DNA from 2 places in the Glaciecola sp. HA4-3 genome. Region 1 is predicted to be linked to the other one. Evidence: predicted binding sites of a transcription regulator. Region 1 holds the regulator's gene; the other holds the start of a gene.

What was found. Region 1 encodes NrdR, which represses ribonucleotide reductase genes. Its sites were predicted from a motif close to AAACACNANATNTNGTGTTT; they were not measured.
Region 2: the regulator NrdR is predicted to act here: its motif matches at 8,701-8,720, upstream of nrdA (class 1a ribonucleoside-diphosphate reductase subunit alpha).

What each region holds. Positions count from the first base shown of each region.
Region 1 covers NZ_CM146340.1:2,216,382-2,227,337, forward strand. The annotation lists gene ACZ1G6_RS10525 (polyprenyl synthetase family protein) at 1-254, shown strand, start outside; gene ACZ1G6_RS10530 (polyprenyl synthetase family protein) at 205-453, shown strand; partial or broken gene dxs (1-deoxy-D-xylulose-5-phosphate synthase) at 495-2,358, shown strand; gene ACZ1G6_RS10540 (phosphatidylglycerophosphatase A family protein) at 2,389-2,880, opposite strand; gene thiL (thiamine-phosphate kinase) at 2,886-3,863, opposite strand; gene nusB (transcription antitermination factor NusB) at 3,864-4,286, opposite strand; partial or broken gene ribH (6,7-dimethyl-8-ribityllumazine synthase) at 4,287-4,764, opposite strand; gene ribBA (bifunctional 3,4-dihydroxy-2-butanone-4-phosphate synthase/GTP cyclohydrolase II) at 4,862-5,965, opposite strand; gene ACZ1G6_RS10565 (riboflavin synthase) at 6,021-6,680, opposite strand; gene ribD (bifunctional diaminohydroxyphosphoribosylaminopyrimidine deaminase/5-amino-6-(5-phosphoribosylamino)uracil reductase RibD) at 6,711-7,883, opposite strand; gene nrdR (transcriptional regulator NrdR) at 7,907-8,359, opposite strand; gene glyA (serine hydroxymethyltransferase) at 8,477-9,733, opposite strand; gene ACZ1G6_RS10585 (UDP-3-O-(3-hydroxymyristoyl)glucosamine N-acyltransferase) at 9,872-10,447, opposite strand; gene ACZ1G6_RS10590 (LpxD N-terminal domain-containing protein) at 10,410-10,895, opposite strand.
Region 2 covers NZ_CM146340.1:1,557,594-1,568,549, forward strand. The annotation lists partial or broken gene rpsA (30S ribosomal protein S1) at 1-1,392, opposite strand, end outside; partial or broken gene cmk ((d)CMP kinase) at 1,486-2,176, opposite strand; partial or broken gene aroA (3-phosphoshikimate 1-carboxyvinyltransferase) at 2,241-3,526, opposite strand; gene serC (3-phosphoserine/phosphohydroxythreonine transaminase) at 3,612-4,697, opposite strand; gene gyrA (DNA topoisomerase (ATP-hydrolyzing) subunit A) at 4,767-7,412, opposite strand; gene ubiG (bifunctional 2-polyprenyl-6-hydroxyphenol methylase/3-demethylubiquinol 3-O-methyltransferase UbiG) at 7,761-8,474, shown strand; gene nrdA (class 1a ribonucleoside-diphosphate reductase subunit alpha) at 8,997-10,956, shown strand, end outside.

The DNA.
Region 1 (10,956 bases):
AAGCAGCTGGGGCAACTGGCATGGTTGCTGGACAAAGTTTGGATTTACTCGCTACAGACAGCGATATCAGTCTTGAGCATTTGACTCAAATGCATCGTTTAAAAACAGGTGCACTGCTCAAAGCAAGTATATTGATGCCCTGTCTACTGAGCCAAAATATGCTGCCAGAGCATCAAGTATTGCTTGGCACATTTGCAGACTGTATTGGCACTAGCGTTTCAAATACAAGACGATATTCTAGATGTTACTACTGATACCGATACATTGGGTAAGCCTCAAGGTTCTGATGCGCAAGCAAACAAGGCAACGTTTGTTTCGCTACTAGGATTAGAAGGCGCACAAAAAGAGCTACATTTACAAAGAGATATGGCATTAAACGCACTAAGCAATTTGCCTTATGACACAAGCAATTTACATAGCTTTGCTCAGTTTATGGTAACTCGTACTTACTAAACCTGACAACAGAGCCAATACTAAAGAAGACAAAAATTAAAATGAGTTTAGATCTTTCAAATTATCCGCATTTAGCCAAAGCGAATATCCCACAGGAGTTGCGTCAGCAACCAAAAACATCGCTAAAAGCAATTGCCGATGAACTTCGTCAATACTTGCTCAATAGTGTCAGTGCAAGTAGTGGTCACTTTGCTTCGGGGCTAGGAACAGTCGAACTCACCGTCGCGCTTCATTACGTTTTCAATACGCCATTTGATCGTATTGTGTGGGATGTGGGTCATCAAGCTTATCCCCACAAAATCTTAACAGGAAGACGTGAGCGCATGCAGACTATTCGGCAAAAAGACGGGCTGCACCCGTTTCCTTGGCCTGCTGAAAGTGAGTACGACACTTTTGCCGTTGGTCATTCATCCACTTCAATAAGTGCGGCATTAGGTATGGCAATAGCTGCAGAAAAAGAGGCTAAAGGTCGTCGTGTTGTTGCCGTAATTGGTGATGGAGCAATGACAGCTGGGCTAGCTTTTGAAGCGCTTAATCACGCAGGCGATATTAACAAAGATCTTACAGTCATACTCAACGATAATGAGATGTCTATCTCGGAAAATGTTGGCGCCTTAAATAGTCATTTAGCTAGATTATTAACAGGTAATTTTTTCAATAGCATTAGAGATGGCGGCAAGAAGTTTTTATCAAATGTTCCCCCAATTAAAGAATTAGCCAGCAAAGCTGAAGAACATATCAAAGGTATGGTAGCCCACAGGTACTATTTTTGAAGAATTAGGCTTTAATTATATTGGGCCTATCGATGGGCACGATGTGGACGCAGTCGTTGACACCTTGTCAAATATGCGAAGCATGAGCGGTCCAAAACTATTGCATGTTGTCACTAAAAAAGGAAAGGGCTACACACAAGCTGAACGAGATCCAATTAAATGGCATGCCGTTCCTAAGTTTGATCATACCACCCAAGAATTTCCTAAAAGTAAGCCTAGCTCGCCAACTTTTTCCGCAATATTCGGCAACTGGCTGTGCAATATGGCGGCAAATGACAAAGATCTAGTAGCAATTACTCCTGCGATGCGTGAAGGCTCTGGTATGGTGAAATTTTCACAAACTTATCCGGAACAATATATTGATGTAGCAATTGCTGAGCAGCATGCTGTAACACTTGCGGCAGGATTAGCGCGAGAAGGTAAGCATGCCATTGTTGCTATTTATTCAACGTTTTTACAACGTGCATATGACCAATTGATTCATGACGTAGCCCTACAGAACCTACCCGTTTTATTTGCCATCGACCGCGCTGGAATTGTTGGCGCTGATGGTCCAACTCACCAAGGTGCTTTTGATATCCCATATCTAAGATGCATCCCTAATATGATTATCATGACCCCAAGCGATGAACAGCAATGTAGCCAAATGCTATACACTGGACATATTGCACAACAACCGGCATCTGTTCGTTACCCCAGAGGAGCAGGTATAGGCGTTACGCCAAAAGAAGAAATGGAAGCGCTTGAAATAGGAAAAAGTAAGCGTTTAAAAAGCGGTTTAAAAGTCGCTATTCTTAATTTTGGAACACTTCTACCAGAAGCCCTGAAAGCTGCTGAGCGCGCTAATTATAGCGTTGTTGATATGCGCTTTGTAAAACCGATTGATGAAGCGGCAATAATTGCACTAGCAAACGAACATGAGTTACTAGTCACATTAGAAGATGGCGCAATTAAAGGAGGAGCAGGCAGTGCTGTAATGGAAACCTTGCATGCTAATAAAGTCTTGGCACATGTGCTTATGCTTGGTTTGCCTGATAAATTTATTATGCAAGGTACGCAACAAGAAATGTACGCGGAGCTTGGTATTGATTGTAATGGTATTCTAGACGCCATAGACCGGTTTTTAGCATAAACCAAAAAATTGGACGCAATATTTAGCTAACTAGAAATAGTTAGCTAATAAAAAGTAACCTAGGTGCATGGCAGACATTGCGAATATACCAGCTACGATATCGTCAATCATAATACCAAAGCCGCCATGAATGTTTTTATCGAAAAAGCTTATTGGCCAAGGCTTCCATATATCAAAGACTCTAAAAAGAAGAAACCCTACTAAAAGGGTGTGCCAATTAATATCTATAAAAATGAATACTAGCATCATGCCCGCAATTTCATCCCACACAATGGCACCATGATCATGTACCCCTAAATCCTTACTTACGTTTTCGCAAATAAAAATGCCTAACAAAATACTCAATATCGTCACTATGAGAAAAAGGTAACTAGGTAAAAAGGACATACCGAATATTAGAGGGATTGCAGCTAATGACCCCATGGTGCCGGGCATAAATGGAATTAAACCGGTCCCAAAACCAAAACCTAGAAAGTGACTAGGTTTATAAAGGCTTACTTTGTCGCGATGTTCTTTAAGCATCGTATTTAAAAGTGTTTATAACCTGCACTTTGAGACTCCTCAAGCGCATAGGTTTCATTTTCTAATCGCACATCGACTTTCCCTGTGGCCCCTGTCATTTGGCCAATACATGCATAATCGATTGCGTAGCTGTCTAATGCATTTAATACTGCTGTTCGATGCTCTTCACAGACGGTAAACAACAGTTCATAATCATCACCAGCGGTGGTTGCATATTTAAGTGCATCATTCAATTCAGCCACATTTTCACCTAAGGCTGGAGACAGAGGTAACTTTTCTAAGTGTAAAAGCACGCCGGTATTAGACGCATTAGCAATATGTTGTACATCTTGGAGTAAGCCATCTGAAATATCAATACAAGCGCTTGCTAAACGCCTTAAGCTAGTGCCAGCAAGAATGCGTGGTGTTGGAGTAAGATGTCTTTTTATTAGATATTCCCTTGCTTGCTTATCCTGGATATCAAGCTTACCCATGAGTATGTCGAGGCCAGCACCAGCATCACCTAAGGTTCCAGTAACAAAAATCCAATCATCCTTTGCTGCACCACTTCTTTTAAGCATGCTATCGGGCGGCACAAAACCTTGTGCTGTGATGGTAATCGAAAGTGGCCCTTTAACAGTATCCCCGCCTATCAATTGAACCGAATAGTATTCGGTTAGTTCAAATAAACGTTTTGCAAAATCAGATAGCCACCGCTCGTCAGCCTCAGGCATCGCCAATGATAGACTCAGCCATGCAGGTTCAGCTCCCATTGCGGCCAAATCGCTAAGATTTACTGCAACAATTTTTTCAGCTAAGTCGCTGGCTTTGGTGCCTGCTAAGAAGTGAACATGCTCAATCATGGTGTCAGTGGTCGTGACCAATAATTGATTAGGAGGGGGCATTGTTACTGCAGCATCGTCTCCAATTCCAACATTGACATCTTTTCTCGCATAAGTTGGATTTGCAAAATACTGCTTTATTAAGTCAAATTCGTTCGCCATTTAGGTTCTTTCGTTGGCTCTTAAGGTTTTGACAGCTTTATCTAATGCACCATTTATAAATTTATGACTTTCTTCAGCGCCAAACGTCTTAGCTAACTCGATAGATTCATTAATAACAACTTTATATGGTGTATCGATACGTTCTAATAGTTCAAAGGTCGCAAGACGCATAATTGATTTTTCAATGGGGTCTAACTCTTCAGGTAGCCTACCTAGATAAGCTTTATACGCTTTATCAATTCGTTCTGGGTCTTGTGACACCCCAGCAAGGATGGCTTGAAAATATTCCATATCTACTTTTTTCATGTCATTAGTAGTGGCCATAGTCAGCTCAATTTGCTGCATATCGTTTCCACTTAACAACCAAGCGTACAAAGCTTGTAAAGCAAGCACACGTGCTTGCTTTCTATGGGCAGGTTTCACTTATAAAGCCTCGTCAATCGCACTAATTACATTTACCATTTCAAGTGCCCCAAGCGCCGCTTCAGAGCCTTTATTTCCAGCTTTTGTGCCTGAGCGTTCGATTGCTTGTTCAATTGAATCCGTGGTAATTACACCAAACGCTACCGGAATCGTAGCGTCTAGCGATACTTGAGCAAGCCCTTTATTACACTCACCAGCAACAAAATCAAAATGAGGTGTTCCGCCTCGTATTACGGCGCCAAGCGCGATTATCGCGTCAAAACCACCTTTTTGAGCCAGCTTCTTTGCTACGATGGGTAACTCATAAGCGCTAAGGCACTCTTACAAGAGTAATATCATCAGGATTCACTTCGCCATGTCGTTCTAAAGTATCTAGCGCACCTTCCAACAAACTTTCTACTACAAAACTATTAAATCTTGAGACAATTACAGCAAATTTCTTGCCTGTCGCGCGAATATTACCTTCAATAACCTGCATCTAGAGTACTCCTGATAATTTTGGGCGCAAAGTATAGCACACTGCTATATGACTAGTCGCCTTTTTTAATGCTTATGTGTCGTTAGCAAATGCTATGCTAATCACTTTCAACGTATTCAACCACTTCAAGACCAAATCCTGATAGAGCAGAATACTTGACGGGCTTGCTTAGTAGACGCATTTTCTTGATACCTAGACTCGCTAAGATTTGACTCCCTACGCCTACAGTCCGAGAAGACCCTTCCCACATTTTAGATTTTCCCACCTCGTTATTGTCTTCTGCTTCAAATTGCTTTACTTGGCCAATCAGATCTTCTTCTTTACCAAGCAAAACAATGACTCCCCCTTCATTAGCCACTTTTTCCATAGCATTATTGAGTGAATATGACCGATTAATGGCGCGCGTAGAACCAAGTAAATCACTAAAAGTGTTGTGCAGGTGAACACGTACCAATGTTGGTTGTTGTGTATTTACTTCACCTTTTTGCAAAACAAAGTGTATTTGTTGGTCTATTGAATCTTTAAAAGTATGAAGATCGAACTCACCAAATGTTGTGGGTAATTTGCAGGTAGCTACCTTTTCAATAGTGGTCTCATTTAAATTACGGTATTCGATAAGATCAGCAATTGTGCCTATCTTCAAATCATGTTCTTTGGCAAAGACCTCAAGTTCAGGTCTTCGCGCCATACTGCCATCTGGATTCAAAATTTCAACAATCACGCTGGCAGGCTCGCACCCAGCCAAGCGAGCTAAATCTACGCCTGCCTCAGTATGCCCAGCCCTATTTAATACACCACCTTCTTTGGCAATCAATGGGAAAATATGCCCAGGCTGGACGATATCATCGCTTGAGGCATTTTCATCAACTGCAGCTAAAACAGTACGTGCTCTATCAGCAGCGGATATCCCTGTGGTAACACCTGTTGCAGCTTCAATTGAAACGGTGAAATTAGTAGAGAACTGAGCAGCGTTGTTATCTACCATAAGCGGTAATTTTAAGCGCTTACATCTGTCTTGCGTCATTGGCAAGCAAACTAAACCACGGGCGTGTGTAACCATAAAGTTGATGGCCTCAGGCGTTACATGCTGGGCAGCCATGATCAAGTCGCCTTCATTTTCTCGATCTTCGTCATCCATTAGAATGACCATTTTGCCTAGTTTTATATCTTGAATTATTTCTGCCGTACTATTAAGTGCCATTCTACTATCTCAGTGTGTGGTAACGGTTTTAGAATATTAAGTGTTTACTATCTGTTTATTTTAAATAGCCATGCTCAGCCAAAAAAGTCATGCTGATATCATTATTTGACGAATCAGCTGCTTTGTCACCTTGAAGTAAGCGCTCTAAATATCGAGCAACAACATCTACTTCTAAGTTTACTTTAGTGCCAACTTTGTATCCACCTATAACGGTTTCTTGTAGTGTATGAGGAATTAACCAAAGCATAAACGATGCACCGTCAAGTTCATTAACTGTTAAACTGACGCCATCAACAGTGATAGAGCCTTTGTGCGCAATATATTTTGCTAAATCATCAGGGGCTTTTATCCAAATCTCGACATAGTTACTGTGCTCGTTAATAGCTTGGACTGTGCCAAGGCCGTCAACATGCCCGCTGACAATATGACCACCAAAGCGGCTATCAGCTCGCATCGCTTTTTCAAGGTTAACTTTGTTACCTACTTGATAATGAGCAAAACCAGTATATTTTATCGTTTCGGCTGAAACATCTGCAGCGTAAAAATTCTCACCCTTATCTACAACCGTTAGACAAACTCCGCTAGTGGCAATGCTATCTCCTAAATGTACATCCGAGGTATCAAGTTTGCCTGTGTTAACGACTAAACGATAATTATCACCTAAATCTTTAAGTGATGTGATTTCCCCTGTTGCTTCTATAATGCCTGTGAACATTCGTTTATTTATCCTTTTGGGACTATGATTTTACAACGCTAAAATAACTTTAATATCGGGACCGATTTTTTCCAGACTAGCAAATCGCCCATTTATTGCGTCAGCTAACACCTCAGGCGATACTATCTCAGTCAAGCCTTTGGCTTGACTACCTAAAATTTTAGGGGCTTGATAGATAATCAGTTCGTTTACCAAACCTTGACTTATTAAGGCTCCTGATAGTCTCTCACCAGCTTCTACCCAGACATGATTAATATCTCGTGATGCCAAGTCTTTTAAAACTGCCTTTAAATCAACTCGTGTATCGTGCTCAACACTGGGCATTTGAACTTGCTCAAGCACCTGATGACTGTGCGCTGATTGCCCTATGTTAACGTTCGAATCACTATTATAGACCAGTGTCGCATAGCCATCCTTGCAAACATTTAGTTTATCGTGCAATTGATTACGCCCATCAATAATAACGCGCAAGGGCTGCTTATCTCGCCAGCTAAAGGCATCGGCCACATCTATTTTGTGGCCTAAGTGAAGAATTTTGTCATCAGGTAATTCATCTACACGAACATTTAAGCGTGGATCATCAAATATAACGGTACCTGACCCCGAGATAATGGCGCAACTTTGCGCGCGATGCAATTGAACATCCTGTCTAGCTTCTTTACTCGTAATCCATTGACTTTGACCATCAGCCAAGGCCGTTTTACCATCTATGCTGGCAGCAAGTTTGACCGTTACAAAAGGTACCCCATGTACCATTCGATGAAAGAATTCGCGATTAATCTGTTTTGCTTGCTCGGCCAAAAGTCCACACTCAACTTTTATTCCTGCACTTTCAAGCATTTTAATGCCTTTACCTGCCACTTGTTTATTAGGATCCACACAGGCAACAACTACACGTTTTACATTAGCGTTTATTAATGCTTGAGCACAAGGACCAGTCTTGCCATAGTGCGCGCAAGGCTCAAGTGTTACATAAACTGTTGCATTTGTTAGTTTTGAAAGGTTTTGAGATGCAATAGAATCGAGAGCTTCAATTTCAGCGTGTTTGCCCCCTGCTTTTTTATGAAATCCCTGTCCAATGATTGCATCATTATCATCACAAATAACACAACCGACACTCGGGTTTGGCGTGGTAGAGAATCTCCCGATATTTGCTAAAGCAAGTGCTTTATTCATCATGTCGGTATCGTGTTCATTAAACATGGTTTTCGTTACCCCACGACACGCTAGTCATCTGAGAGTTTAGCTATTTCTTCACCAAACTCTTTTATATCTTCAAATGAACGATACACAGACGCAAAACGAACATATGCGACTTTATCTAAGTTTTTAAGTGCGCTCATTATCAGCTCACCTATGAATTCACTTTTAACTTCTCTTTCGCCCGTTGCTCTAAGTTCTGATTTGATTCGCGCGATGGTTCTGTCTATTGATTCTGTACTTACAGGCCGTTTTTCAAGAGCTCTTGTTAAGCCTGCATTAAGCTTATCTTCATTAAAGGGTTCTCGTGTTTTATCACGCTTGATAACTTTGGGCATTACAAGCTCTGCTTGCTCAAATGTAGTAAATCGCTCAGAACAAACAATACATTGACGTCTTCTGCGAATTTGTTCACCACCGGCCACTAATCTAGAATCAATTACTTTCGTTTCTTGCGCGCTACAAAACGGACAAAACATATTTCACCCTTAACTGACAGTACATCATTATAGGTTTAGCCTTTACCAAACCGGTTCGGTCTTCACTAACGATAAAGCCGGACGTAATCCGGCTTTGTTGCTTACTTAAGCTCTATATTAGGCATAAACAGGGTGTTTTTCGCACAGTGTTACCACTTCGCTTTTCACTCTTTGTATAACACTATCATCGCCCATATTGTCTAGTACATCACAAATCCAAGTAGCGACTTGGGCCGCTTCTGCTTCACCAAAACCACGTCTTGTAATTGCAGGCGTTCCGATTCTTAAGCCGCTGGTGACAAATGGAGAACGAGGATCATTAGGTACGGCATTTTTATTGACGGTAATGTTGGCATTGCCTAGCGCTGCATCCGCATCTTTACCGGTAATATCTTTGTCAATCAAATCAAGTAGAAACAAGTGATTCTCGGTGCCGTTAGACACGACCTTGTACCCTCTATCTTGCAGCACTTTACACATTGTTTTTGCATTTTTTAGCACTTGCTGTTGATATGTCTTAAATTCAGGTGCCAATGCTTCTTTGAACGCCACCGCTTTTGCCGCTATTACATGACACAGCGGGCCGCCTTGGTTACTAGGAAAGACTGCACTATTGAATTTTTTATAAAGTGTTTCATCACCGCATGCCGACAAAATCAAGCCTCCACGAGGGCCTGCCAATGTTTTATGTGTTGTAGTAGTTACAACGTGGGCGTGAGGGATTGGACTAGGATATTCACCAGCAGCTACCAAGCCAGCAACGTGTGCCATGTCGACTAACAAATAAGCGCCGACTTTGTCTGCAATTTCGCGAAACCTTGCCCAATCAACAATACCAGAATAAGCAGAAAAACCACCAATGATCATTTTTGGTTTATGCTCCAAAGCAAGCGCTTCTACTTTTTCATAATCGATAATACCGGTGTCTGGGTGCAAACCATATTGCACTGCGTTATATGTTTTACCCGAAAAATTCACATGGGCACCATGTGTCAAATGCCCACCATCAGCTAGGCTCATTCCTAGTACAGTATCCCCTGCATCAATAAGCGCCATAAACACAGCCGTGTTTGCTTGTGAGCCAGAATGTGGCTGCACGTTAGCGTATTGAGCCCCAAATAGCTCCTTCGCTCTATCGATAGCAAGTTGCTCTGCGACATCAACATGCTCACAGCCACCGTAATAACGTTTACCTGGATATCCTTCAGCATATTTGTTAGTCAACTGAGAACCCTGTGCTTCCAATACTCTGGCGCTACAATAGTTTTCAGACGCTATCAATTCAATATGATGTTCCTGTCTTTGTTTTTCTGCTTCCATTGCCGCTGATAATTCTGGATCAAACTCGGCAATGCTCATATTGCTAGATAACATAAAGGCTCCTGTAGCTTTCGCGTGATTTTCGTCGTGTGTATGGCGCGATATTGTAGCGATTTTATTCGTTTTGTATAGACTCTATAACAATAACAAATGCTTTTTGTGTAAACACCTTTACCAAGCGATTAGTCTTGCCTACTCTTGTTCTTTTGCTTGGGCTTCGAGGGCTTTCACGCGTTCAACTAATTTATTAATTTGGCGAAGTTGGACTGCATTTTTTAACCACTCTTTATTTGGCAATGCTGGCATCCCTGAAGAGTAAACACCCGGTTCAGAAAGACTTTTGGTCACCATTGTATTGCCTGTAATTTGCACCTTATCACCTATAGTAATGTGCCCATTTACCGCAACATGACCACCTAACACTGAATATTTCCCAATTTTTGTACTGCCAGCCATCCCCATTTGTCCACATAAACAAGCATGGTCATCAATATGACAGTTATGAGCAATATGCACCAAAGAATCAATAATGACGTTTTTACCAATCACAGTATTGTCCAATGCCCCTCGGTCAATATTTGCATGAGAGCCGATTTCTGTATCGTTGCCCACAATCACCGTGCCTGTTTGCGGAATTTTTATCCATTGGCCCTTGTTATTTGCATAACCAAAACCATCTGAACCTATTACTGCATTACTGTGGATAGACACACGGTCACCCAATTCCACTTTATGATAAACAATAACACCTGTAGTGCAAGAAGACATTTTCTCCCAGTTTTGCGAACTCGCCAATAACACAGTTAGCGCTAATCACGCTGTTGTCACCAATTTCGACTCCTGCTTCGATTACCGCCCCATGACTTACGGTGACATTTTTTCCTAATGTTGCCGTTGGGTGGACGAACGCAGTAGTTGCAATACCTGTTTTAACTGAAGGCGCTATATATAAGAGTTGACTTGCTAATGCGAAACCCACATAGGGGTCGTCAACTACAATTGCGTCACCTGAATAATGCTCTAGATCTGCTTTTCGCAAAATAACAGCACCAGCTTGAGTACTAAAGAGTTGTTCGGCAAATTTCTTATTCGATAAAAAGGTAAGTTGATGAGACTTTGCAGTGAGCAGATTAGCCATTTCAGTAATCGTTTTAGATGGATCACCTATGATTTCGCCGTTAATATGTTCAGCAATTTGTTCAAGTGTGAAAGACATGGATAATTCCTTGAAAAAACAATACGCATAAAAATGTAGGGTATCACAAAATCTTCGCTAA
Region 2 (10,956 bases), 660 kb from region 1:
TTTAGCATCGGCTTCGATTACTGTTCCATTAACAATAGCACCTTTCTTGTTATCTGTCAGATACTTATTGAACGGGTCTTCTTCGATTTGTTTAACACCAAGTGAAATACGCTCACGCTCAGGGTCAACTTGAAGTACTACAGCACTAATTTCGTCACCCTTCTTATAATCACGAACGGCTTCTTCACCTTGCTTCTGCCATGAAATGTCAGACAAGTGAACAAGACCATCGATTCCACCATCAAGACCGATAAATATACCAAAATCAGTGATTGATTTAATTTTACCAGAAACCTTATCACCTTTTTCGTGTGACTTAGCGAAGGTTTCCCAAGGATTATCGATGCACTGCTTAAGGCCTAAAGAAATACGACGACGTTCTTCGTCAATTTCTAGAACCATAACGTTAACAACGTCACCTAGATTAACTACTTTAGACGGATGAATGTTTTTGTTTGTCCAATCCATTTCAGAAACGTGTACTAGACCTTCAACGCCATCTTCAATTTCAACAAAACAACCGTAATCAGTTAAGTTAGTCACAGCGCCACTTAGCTTAGAGCCTTCTGGGTAGCGATTAGCAATTTCTTGCCAAGGATCACTTCCCATTTGCTTCATACCAAGTGAAACGCGAGATTTTTCTTTATCAAACTTCAATACTTTTACGTTGATTTCATCACCAACGTTAACAATTTCGCTTGGGTGTTTAACACGTTTCCAAGCCATGTCAGTAATGTGTAAAAGACCGTCAACGCCACCTAAATCTACGAATGCACCGTAGTCTGTAAGGTTCTTAACAATACCTTTAACTTCATCACCTTCTTCCAAGTTAGCTAGCAACTGGTCGCGTTCTGCACTGCTTTCAGCTTCAATTACTGCACGACGCGATACAACTACGTTGTTGCGTTTGGCATCTAACTTGATTACTTTAAATTCTAATTCTTTACCTTCTAAATGGTTGGTTTCGCGAACTGGGCGTACATCAACCAAAGAGCCTAGTAGGAAAGCACGTACAGTATTCACTTCAACAGTAAAGCCACCTTTGACTTTTCCATTGATTATACCTTTGATAGTTGCTTTCTCATCATAAGCTTTTTCTAGCTCTACCCAAGCTTCATGACGCTTGGCTTTTTCACGAGATAGAATAGTTTCACCAAAGCCATCTTCAACAGCGTCAAGCGCGACGTCTACTGAATCACCAACAGCAATTTCTAGTGAACCGTCTGCAGCTTTGAACTGCTCGGCAGGTATAGCACTTTCTGATTTCAAACCAGCATCAACAAGAACAATGTCTTTATCTATTGATACTACTGTGCCTTTTACGATGGCACCGGGGCGAGTTTCTAGTTGTTGAAGGCTTTCTTCAAAAAGATCTGCAAAATTATCAGTCATATTTAATATCTAAGTTAATCCGCTCATTCAATCCAGAATGTCGGGGTTGTTAATAAAGTACCTAGTTCATCCTAAACTTGGTCAAATAGTACGCTATGCGGTTAAATCACCATGTATTTTTTTATCAATAAAATACTTAGCTTTTTCAAACACTTGCGATATCGTCATGTCAGAAGAATCAATCTCCAATGCACCTTGTGCAGGTACTAATGGAGCCACTTTTCTGTTGCGATCGCGTTCGTCTCTTGCCTGTATGTCAGCCAAAAGGCGCGAGATTGTAACACCTTGATGATTACTTTTCAACTGCTCATAACGCCGATGGGCGCGTGTTTCGGCGCTTGCGCTAAGAAAAATTTTAGCACTAGCTTCTGGGAATACCACTGTCCCCATATCTCTGCCATCAGCAACCAAACCAAGGCGCTTGTGCAAACGCTCTTTGTCGACGTAACAATGCTTCTCTAACAAGTGGGATTGCAGCAACTTTAGATGCGGCACTAGCAACATCTTCAGTCCTAATATCATCGGTAACATCTTCACCTTCTAAAATAACCCTTGTACCGTCAGATGTAATGGGAAAAGTGACATCTAGTCCATTCGCAAGTGGGTGCAGACCAGCAACGTCTGATAACTCTATACCATGGTGCAAGGCTGCAACACCCAAAACACGATAAATTGCACCGCTATCAAGAAAATGCCATTTGTACGCATCAGCGAGCATACTACTTAGTGTTCCTTTGCCTGCGCCACTTGGTCCGTCGACAGTTACTATATGCAATGTTTGCATGAACTATTTTCCTACCTGAAAAATTTGACGCGGATTATACCTACCTTGAACAGATAGTGCCAACTTAGTTAGTAGAAAGCTTGGCGAACTCCTTAAAATAATTGGGGAAGGTTTTTGACGTACACTTTGGATCGTTAATCGTTACTCCGCACTTATCATCAAGACTCACCAAGGAAAAACACATCGCTATACGATGGTCATCATATGTATCTATACAAGCATGCTGTAATTCAAGCGGAGGCGTAATACTGATATAGTCTTCACCCTCTTCGACTTGGGCGCCTACTTTTCTTAACTCAGTTGCCATCGCTGATAGCCTATCGGTCTCTTTAACTCGCCAATTATAAATATTTCGTAAAGTCGTCACACCTTTTGCAAACAAAGCTGTCGTTCCGATTGTCATTGCTGCATCTGGTATATGATTCATATCCATATCAACGGCAGTCAAATTTTTGCGGCTAACTCGAATTCGGTCATCAAACCACTCAACATCAGCCCCCATTTTGGCTAATACATCTGCAAATTGAATGTCGCCCTGTATAGAATGCTTTCCTATTCCAGTGACCTCGACAGTTCCTCCTTTTATTGCAGCTGCCGCCAAAAAATAAGATGCAGAAGATGCATCTCCTTCAACTAAAAAATTTGAACAGGCGATATATCGTTGCCCGCCTTTAATCTCAAACTTTTGATAATTGTGATTAATAACCTCAACACCAAAAGCCTGCATACTATTAAGGGTTATATCTATATATGGTTTCGATACCAAAGTGCCTTTTATATCAATTGACACGTCATCATTTAAAAGAGGAACAGCCATTAACAACGCGGTAAGAAATTGGCTTGAAACACTACCGTCGATGTCAAATTCTCTCTTGTCGATTTGTGATTGTTGAATACGTAATGGAGGGAATCCTATATCCTTAAGATAAGTAATTTTTGCTCCAGCATCTATCAGTTCGTCTGCTAAATCACCTATAGGACGTTCTTCCATACGTGGTTCACCAGTTAACATCACATCAAGGTCACAAAATGCTAGTACTGCGCACAATGGCCTCATTGCTGTGCCAGCGTTACCTAAAAACAGAGTGAGAGGCTCTGTCGATGAAAAGCCCCCTGCTACTCCTTGTATATGACAAGTGGTATTGTTATCGGAAAGCTCATATTTCACACCCAACGCGCTTAATGCATTTAGCATGTGACGAATGTCATCACTATCGAGTAAATTATGAAGAACAGAGGTACCTTCGCTCATCGCTGCTAATAAAAGCGCCCTGTTGGAGAGACTTTTACTTCAGGTAGATGAATAATGCCATTGATTTTTTTAACGGGAGATAAGCTTAATTGCTCCACTTTGGACTCCATTGTAATAGCTCCACTAATATTTTGCCTAACTTACTTGCGTGCTTTAAGTAGTTGATTTATCTACGTGTGCTGTCTAAGTGCTTTGTTTTTCAAACTCAAGCATAAACTCGCAAAGCGCTTCAACACCTTCAAACGGCATGGCATTATAAATACTCGCACGCATCCCACCAACATTGCGGTGACCTTTCAAGGCTTTCAATCCACGTTTATCAGCCTGTTGGAGAAAAGCCTCGTTTAATTCTGGCTTTGATAGGTGAAAAGTCACATTCATTTTTGAACGGTATTGTGTCGCAACATGGTTGACATAAAAGTCACTGTTATCGATGGTTGTATATAAATGTTTCGCTTTTCGTTCATTTAACAACCCAACAGTGTTCAATCCGCCTTGTTCTAACAAATATTCAAACACAAGACCTGCTAAATACCACGAAAAGGTGGGCGGAGTGTTATACATACTATCTGCCGCTAGCTGCTGTTGATATGAGAAAATCGACGGCGTATCGCTTCGCTCAAGTCCAATCAAGTCTTCGCGGACAATAACCAAGGCCAAACCTGAAGGACCAATATTCTTTTGAGCGCCAGCATAGATGATGCCAAATTGACTAACGTCTATTTCTTTTGACAAAATGTTTGATGACATATCTGCCACCAAAGGTACATTCCCAGTTTGTGGAATAAAGTCCACTTCAATCCCATCCACTGTTTCATTAGTACAATAATGAAAATATGCAGCACTTTGATCAATTGCCTTCCAGTCTTTTTGCTCAAGCGGACTGACGATATTGTTGCGAACTTGATTATTCGCTACCACTTCAGTACGCATATATTTTTGTGCCTCTTTAACGGCTAGCTCTGACCACTGCCCTGTGACCCAATGCTGACAGAAATCGCCACGCTGAGATAGGTTCAAAGGGACACTGAAAAACTGACCTCGGCCTCCACCTTGTAAGAATAACACCTTGTAATTATTGGGAATATTCATCAAGGTTCGCAAATCGCGCTCAGCTTTCTGAGCAACTTCAATAAATGGTTTGCCTCTATGACTTACTTCCATTACCGAACTGCCTTGACCATTCCAGTCAAGCAATTCATGTTGTGCTTTTTCCAAAACACTTCTAGGAAGTGCAGCAGGACCTGCACTAAAATTGTATATGCTCATTTTGTTTTCCATAAAAAAGCAGCAAGGTCTAATGAACACTTGCTGCTAATTTTATCTAGCTATTTGATATCAATTTTTTTCACCCACATCATCATCTGGAGATGCTTCGGTGTTATTTGTATCAGTGAGTGTTTCGGCCGGCATCTCAGCAATTGGATTACCGTCTTCGTCTAATTCAATTGCTTCTTCAACAATTTCATCAATCTTTTGAAGTGCAACCACTTTTTCGCCATCACCGGTACGAATAAGTGTTACTCCTTGAGTGTTACGACCAACGCGCGATACCTCAGATACTCTTGTTCTTACTAATGTGCCTTGATCGCTAATTAGCATCATTTCATCGTTTTCATCGACCTGCACTGCACCAACAACCAAGCCGTTACGCTCTGAAACTTTGATCGAAACGACCCCTTTAGTGGCCCTGCTCTTTGCAGGATATTCAGTTACTGGGGTACGCTTTCCATAGCCGTTCTCAGTCGCAGTTAAAATATCGTTAGTAGCGTTAGGGACAATTAGTGATACAACTCGCTCATTATCAGCAATTCTTATACCTCTAACACCTGTCGCAGTGCGGCCCATTGGACGAACTTGCTCTTCGCTGAACCTTACGACTTTACCTGCATCAGAAAACAGCATTATTTCGCTGCTACCATCCGTCAAATCGACTCCAATAAGTTCATTTCCTTCATTTAGATTAACCGCAATAATTCCATTTGCACGTGGCCTAGAATATTGCACTAACTCTGTCTTTTTCACTGAGCCATTCGCGGTGGCCATAAATACATATTTGCCTTCTTCAAACTCTTTGATTGGCAATATAGCAGTAATTCGTTCGCCATCTTCCAGTGGTAAAATATTCACTATTGGACGACCTCTAGCGTTTCGACTGGCAAGAGGCAATTGGTAGACCTTAAGCCAATAGAGTCTGCCGCGTGTTGAAAAACACAATATGTGGTCATGCGTATTAGCCACAAGTAGTTTTTCAATAAAGTCTTCATCTTTCATTTTGGTTGCGGACTTTCCTTTTCCGCCACGTCTTTGCGCTTCGTAATCTGATAGCTTTTGATATTTCACATAACCTTCGCGCGACAAAGTAACCACGACATCTTCGCGCTCGATTAGATCTTCAATATCAATATCATGACTAGCTGCAGTAATTTCCGTACGCCTATCATCACCAAACTCATCTCTAACTTTTTCTAACTCTTCAGTAATCACTTCCATCAGACGCACTGAGCTACCTAATATTTCAAGTAACTCTGCGATAATATCGATCAAACCTTTATATTCATCAAGGATTTTGTCATGTTCTAAGCCAGTAAGCTTGTTGAGGCGCAAATCAAGAATGGCTTGAGCTTGCTCTTCTGTTAGGAAGTATTGCCCATCACGAATACCAAACTCATCAGCTAGCCAATCCGGGCGAGCAGCATCATTACCTGCTCTTTCAAGCATTTGTGCAACATCTCCTAAGGCCCACCCTTTGGCAATCAGTTGCTTTTTGGCTTCTGCAGGACTTTGTGATGCTTTAATAAGTTCAATAATGGGGTCAATATTGACCAAGGCTATTGCTAGACCTTCCAAAATGTGGGCTCTATCGCGTGCTTTTTTCAATTCAAACACTGTACGGCGTGTTACTACTTCACGACGATGTAACACAAATGCTTCTAGCACTTCCTTTAGGTTAAACACTTTAGGTTGCGTTTTATCAAGTGCTACCATATTAATACCAAATACAGTCTGTAATTGAGTATTGGCATACAAGTGGTTAAGTAACACTTCTGCTGATTCATTTCGTTTAACTTCAATGACAATTCTCATTCCATCTTTGTCAGATTCGTCACGTAAGGCAGAAATACCCTCAACTTTCTTTTCTTTTACTAACTCTGCAATTTTTTCAATTAATCTAGCTTTATTAACTTGATAAGGAATCTCATGAACAATAATGGTTTCTTTACCATTATCTTCTTGTTCAATTTCAGCTTTTGCACGTAGATAAATTTTCCCACGACCAGTTTTATAGGCATCTATAATGCCTTGACGCCCGCTTATAATTGCGGCAGTTGGGAAATCTGGACCAGGAATGAAATCAATCAGTTCTTCAATGGTGATATCAGGATTATTAATTAGCTCGATCGTGCCATTAATGACTTCATTTAAATTATGAGGTGGTATGTTGGTGGCCATTCCCACAGCGATACCTGAAGACCCATTTACTAATAGGTTGGGCACTTTTGTAGGGAGGACTTCTGGAATATGCTCTTGTCCGTCGTAATTAGGGACAAAATTGACTGTTTCTTTGTCTAAATCGGCCAATAACTCATGCGCTATTTTTGCCATTCTGATTTCGGTATATCGCATAGCAGCTGCAGAGTCGCCATCTACCGAACCAAAATTACCTTGGCCATCGACCAGCATATAACGCAAAGAGAAAGGTTGAGCCATTCTAACAATCGTGTCATACACTGCCGAGTCACCATGTGGGTGATATTTACCAATAACGTCACCAACGACCCTTGCCGATTTTTTATATGGCTTATTAAAATCATTTTTAAGCTCATTCATCGCAAACAAAACTCTACGATGCACCGGTTTGAGTCCATCTCTTACATCGGGTAATGCCCGCCCGACAATTACACTCATCGCATAATCAAGGTAGGAATTTTTAAGCTCTTCTTCAATATTAATAGGAGAGATATCTTTGGCGTTATCAGTCATAAACTGCATAGTCCTTTTTTAGTGTGTTGGTTTTGTCCATGACCCTATTCATTGTAGAAATGAACGTTAGTCTTGGCATGCCAATACTTTGTTATTATCAAACTCAATTTTTATTAGTCTGCCAATGATAGGATTGCGCATTGTATAGTGCATCAAGAAAAATTCATCGACGGTTAAGATATTATCACTAAGTTAGCAAAACTTGTAGCATATAAATGCATGTTCAAAGCTTAAATTCATGTATTTATAGGGTAATATAATATTGCATTTTGGTTAATTCGTAATAATGATTAAAATTCATACAAATCAATTGCAACTTTACAAGACTAACTTTGAGGAATAACAATAATGAGTAATGTTGATGCGAACGAGTTATCAAAGTTCTCTGATCTAGCTAGTAAATGGTGGGATAAAACTGGCGAATTTAAGTCTTTGCACGATATTAATCCGCTTAGAGTCGACTATATAGAACAACAATGTGGTGGCGTATTTGATAAATCAATTTTAGATGTTGGTTGCGGCGGCGGTATTTTAAGCGAAGAGTTAGCTAAACGAGGTGCAAACGTTAGTGGTTTAGACATGGTTGAATCATCATTAGAGGTTGCCCGATCACACGCTCTTGAATCAAACCTTAATCTTGAATACTTATTAAGTACCGCTGAAGACCATGCACTTAACTATCCGCAGCATTATGATATTGTTTGTTGCTTGGAAATGCTTGAGCATGTCCCTGACCCTAGCTCAATAGTAGATGCTTGTGCCAGATTGGTAAAGCCAGGTGGAGTTGTTGTTTTTTCAACTCTAAATCGCAACCCTAAATCATATCTTATGGCCATCTTAGGTGCTGAGTATTTGCTTAATATGGTACCTAAAGGTACACATGACTACGATAAATTTATTACTCCAGCAGAACTGACACGAATGATTGAAGCAACTCAGCTTCAAACAATAACAATGACAGGCATGCATTTTAACCCTTTAAAAAATGAATACTTATTGTCTGATAAAAATGTTGATGTGAACTATTTTATCGCCTGTAAAATGAGCGATGTGGTGATATAATTCATTTGAATCAAAGATAGTCACTGCTGGTTAAAAGTTACTCTGGTTATAAGTATGAAATTCAATATAACGAAATATTTTAGCTACTAAAACTAGTGCTCAGATTGTCTTGCATCTGCTAAATCACTCTGTGATTCGTTCCTATGGTGTTAGTCAATACTAACAGAAATACACACAGTAAAACTTCTCGCCAAAACACTACATATAGTAGTTGCAAATCCTCACTATACACACTATCTTGTGTATACCATGAATTGAAACGTTTGAGTTTTGATGCGGTTTGGTCAGTTTTAATGCAGTTTGGTCAAAAGGTTACTCAGCTTGGTAACCAAAAAGGTTTAGTACCACAAGCATTTGCGCGTAGTGTGTAGTTAAAAAAGCAACAAAGCCCTTTGAACGCTTTAAAAAAATAAAAATGAATAACACACAATAATTAACAAAAACAACATGTGAAATTCCAATGCTTGCCAACAAGTTTGATGGCTTTTCTATATGTTGATTACAAACAAGAGCATATAAATAATGAACAATAATTTACTTGTGACTAAACGTAATGGCCAGCAAGAGCCTATTGATTTAGAAAAAATACATCAAGTAGTGACTTGGGCAGCTAAAGGTTTAGAAGATGTGTCGGTTTCTCAAGTTGAAATCAAGGCTCAAATACAGTTCTATAACGGGATTAAAACCGAAGAGATACACGAAACCCTGATCAAATCAGCTGCAGATCTAATCACTACCGAGACACCTGATTACCAATACCTCTCAGCAAGACTAGCGATATTCCATCTTCGCAAAAAAGCTTATGGACAATTTGAGCCGCCAAAACTGACCAAACATGTCCATGAAATGGTTGAAGCGGGCAAATACGACGAACATCTATTAGAAGATTATACAGATGCAGAATTTGACGCATTAGATGCCCTAATTGACCATAGCCGTGATATGAACTTCAGTTATGCTGCCGTCAAACAGCTTGAGGGGAAATATTTGGTGCAAAACAGAGTTAGCGGAGAAATCTACGAAAGTGCACAGTTTCTTTATGTACTGGTAGCTGCATGCTTGTTTGCAAAGTATGACAAAGAAACTCGTTTAGATTACATCAAACGTTTTTATGATGCTGCTTCCACGTTTAAACTATCGCTTCCTACTCCAATAATGGCAGGTGTCAGAACCCCTACCCGTCAATTTAGCTCCTGTGTGCTAATTGAAGCAGGTGATAGTCTTGATTCGATTAATGCTACATCAAGTGCAATTGTAAAATACGTCAGTCAGCGAGCTGGGATAGGCATCAATGCCGGAAGAATTAGAGCATTAGGTAGTCCAATAAGAGGTGGCGAGGCATTTCATACCGGATGCATTCCTTTTTATAAGCATTTCCAAACAGCCGTTAAAAGCTGCTCTCAAGGGGGTGTCAGAGGTGGTGCTGCAACTTTGTTCTACCCAATTTGGCACTTAGAAGTTGAATCCTTGTTGGTCCTAAAAAACAATAGAGGTGTCGAAGAGAATCGAGTTAGACATTTAGACTACGGTGTGCAATGCAACAAATTAATGTACACGCGTATGATAAAAGATGATTATATCACGCTGTTTAGCCCATCTGACGTGCCTGGATTATATGATGCGTTTTTTGCAGATCAAGACGAATTCGAAAGGCTTTATGTAAAATATGAGAACGACGACTCTATTCGCAAAACAAGAATAAAAGCGATTGAATTGTTCGGTCAGTTTATGCAAGAAAGAGCAAATACTGGGCGCATATATCTTCAAAATGTCGACCATTGCAATACCCATAGTCCCTTTGATCCGAAAGTGGCGCCGGTGCGTCAAAGCAACTTATGTTTAGAAATTGCGCTTCCCACCAAACCATTGAGTCATGTCAATGATCCAGAAGGTGAAATTGCCTTATGTACACTTTCAGCCTTTAACCTTGGTGCAATCGAAAGTCTAGATGAACTAGAAGAATTAGCAGATTTAGCGGTAAGAGCATTAGATAGTCTTCTCGATTATCAAGACTACCCTGTGCCAGCCGCTTTCAACGCAACAATGGGAAGAAGAACACTAGGTATAGGCGTCATTAACTTTGCTTATTATCTTGCGAAAAATGGTGTTAAATACTCGGATCATAGTGCTAACGGTTTGGTACATAAAACGTTCGAAGCCATACAATATTATTTGATGAAGGCCTCTAACAATTTAGCAAAAGAAGTGGGTGCTTGTCCTAAGTTTAATGAAACGACATATTCACAAGGTTTAATGCCAGTGGATACCTATAAAAAGGACCTTGATAAAATATGTAATGAGCCTTTGCATTATGATTGGGATTCTTTACGAGAGGATGTTGTCAAATATGGTCTACGAAATAGTACCTTATCAGCACTTATGCCCTCTGAGACATCGTCGCAAATATCCAATGCCACCAATGGTATAGAGCCGCCCAGGGGACATATCAGCATTAAGCAAAGTAAAGACGGGGTTTTAAAAC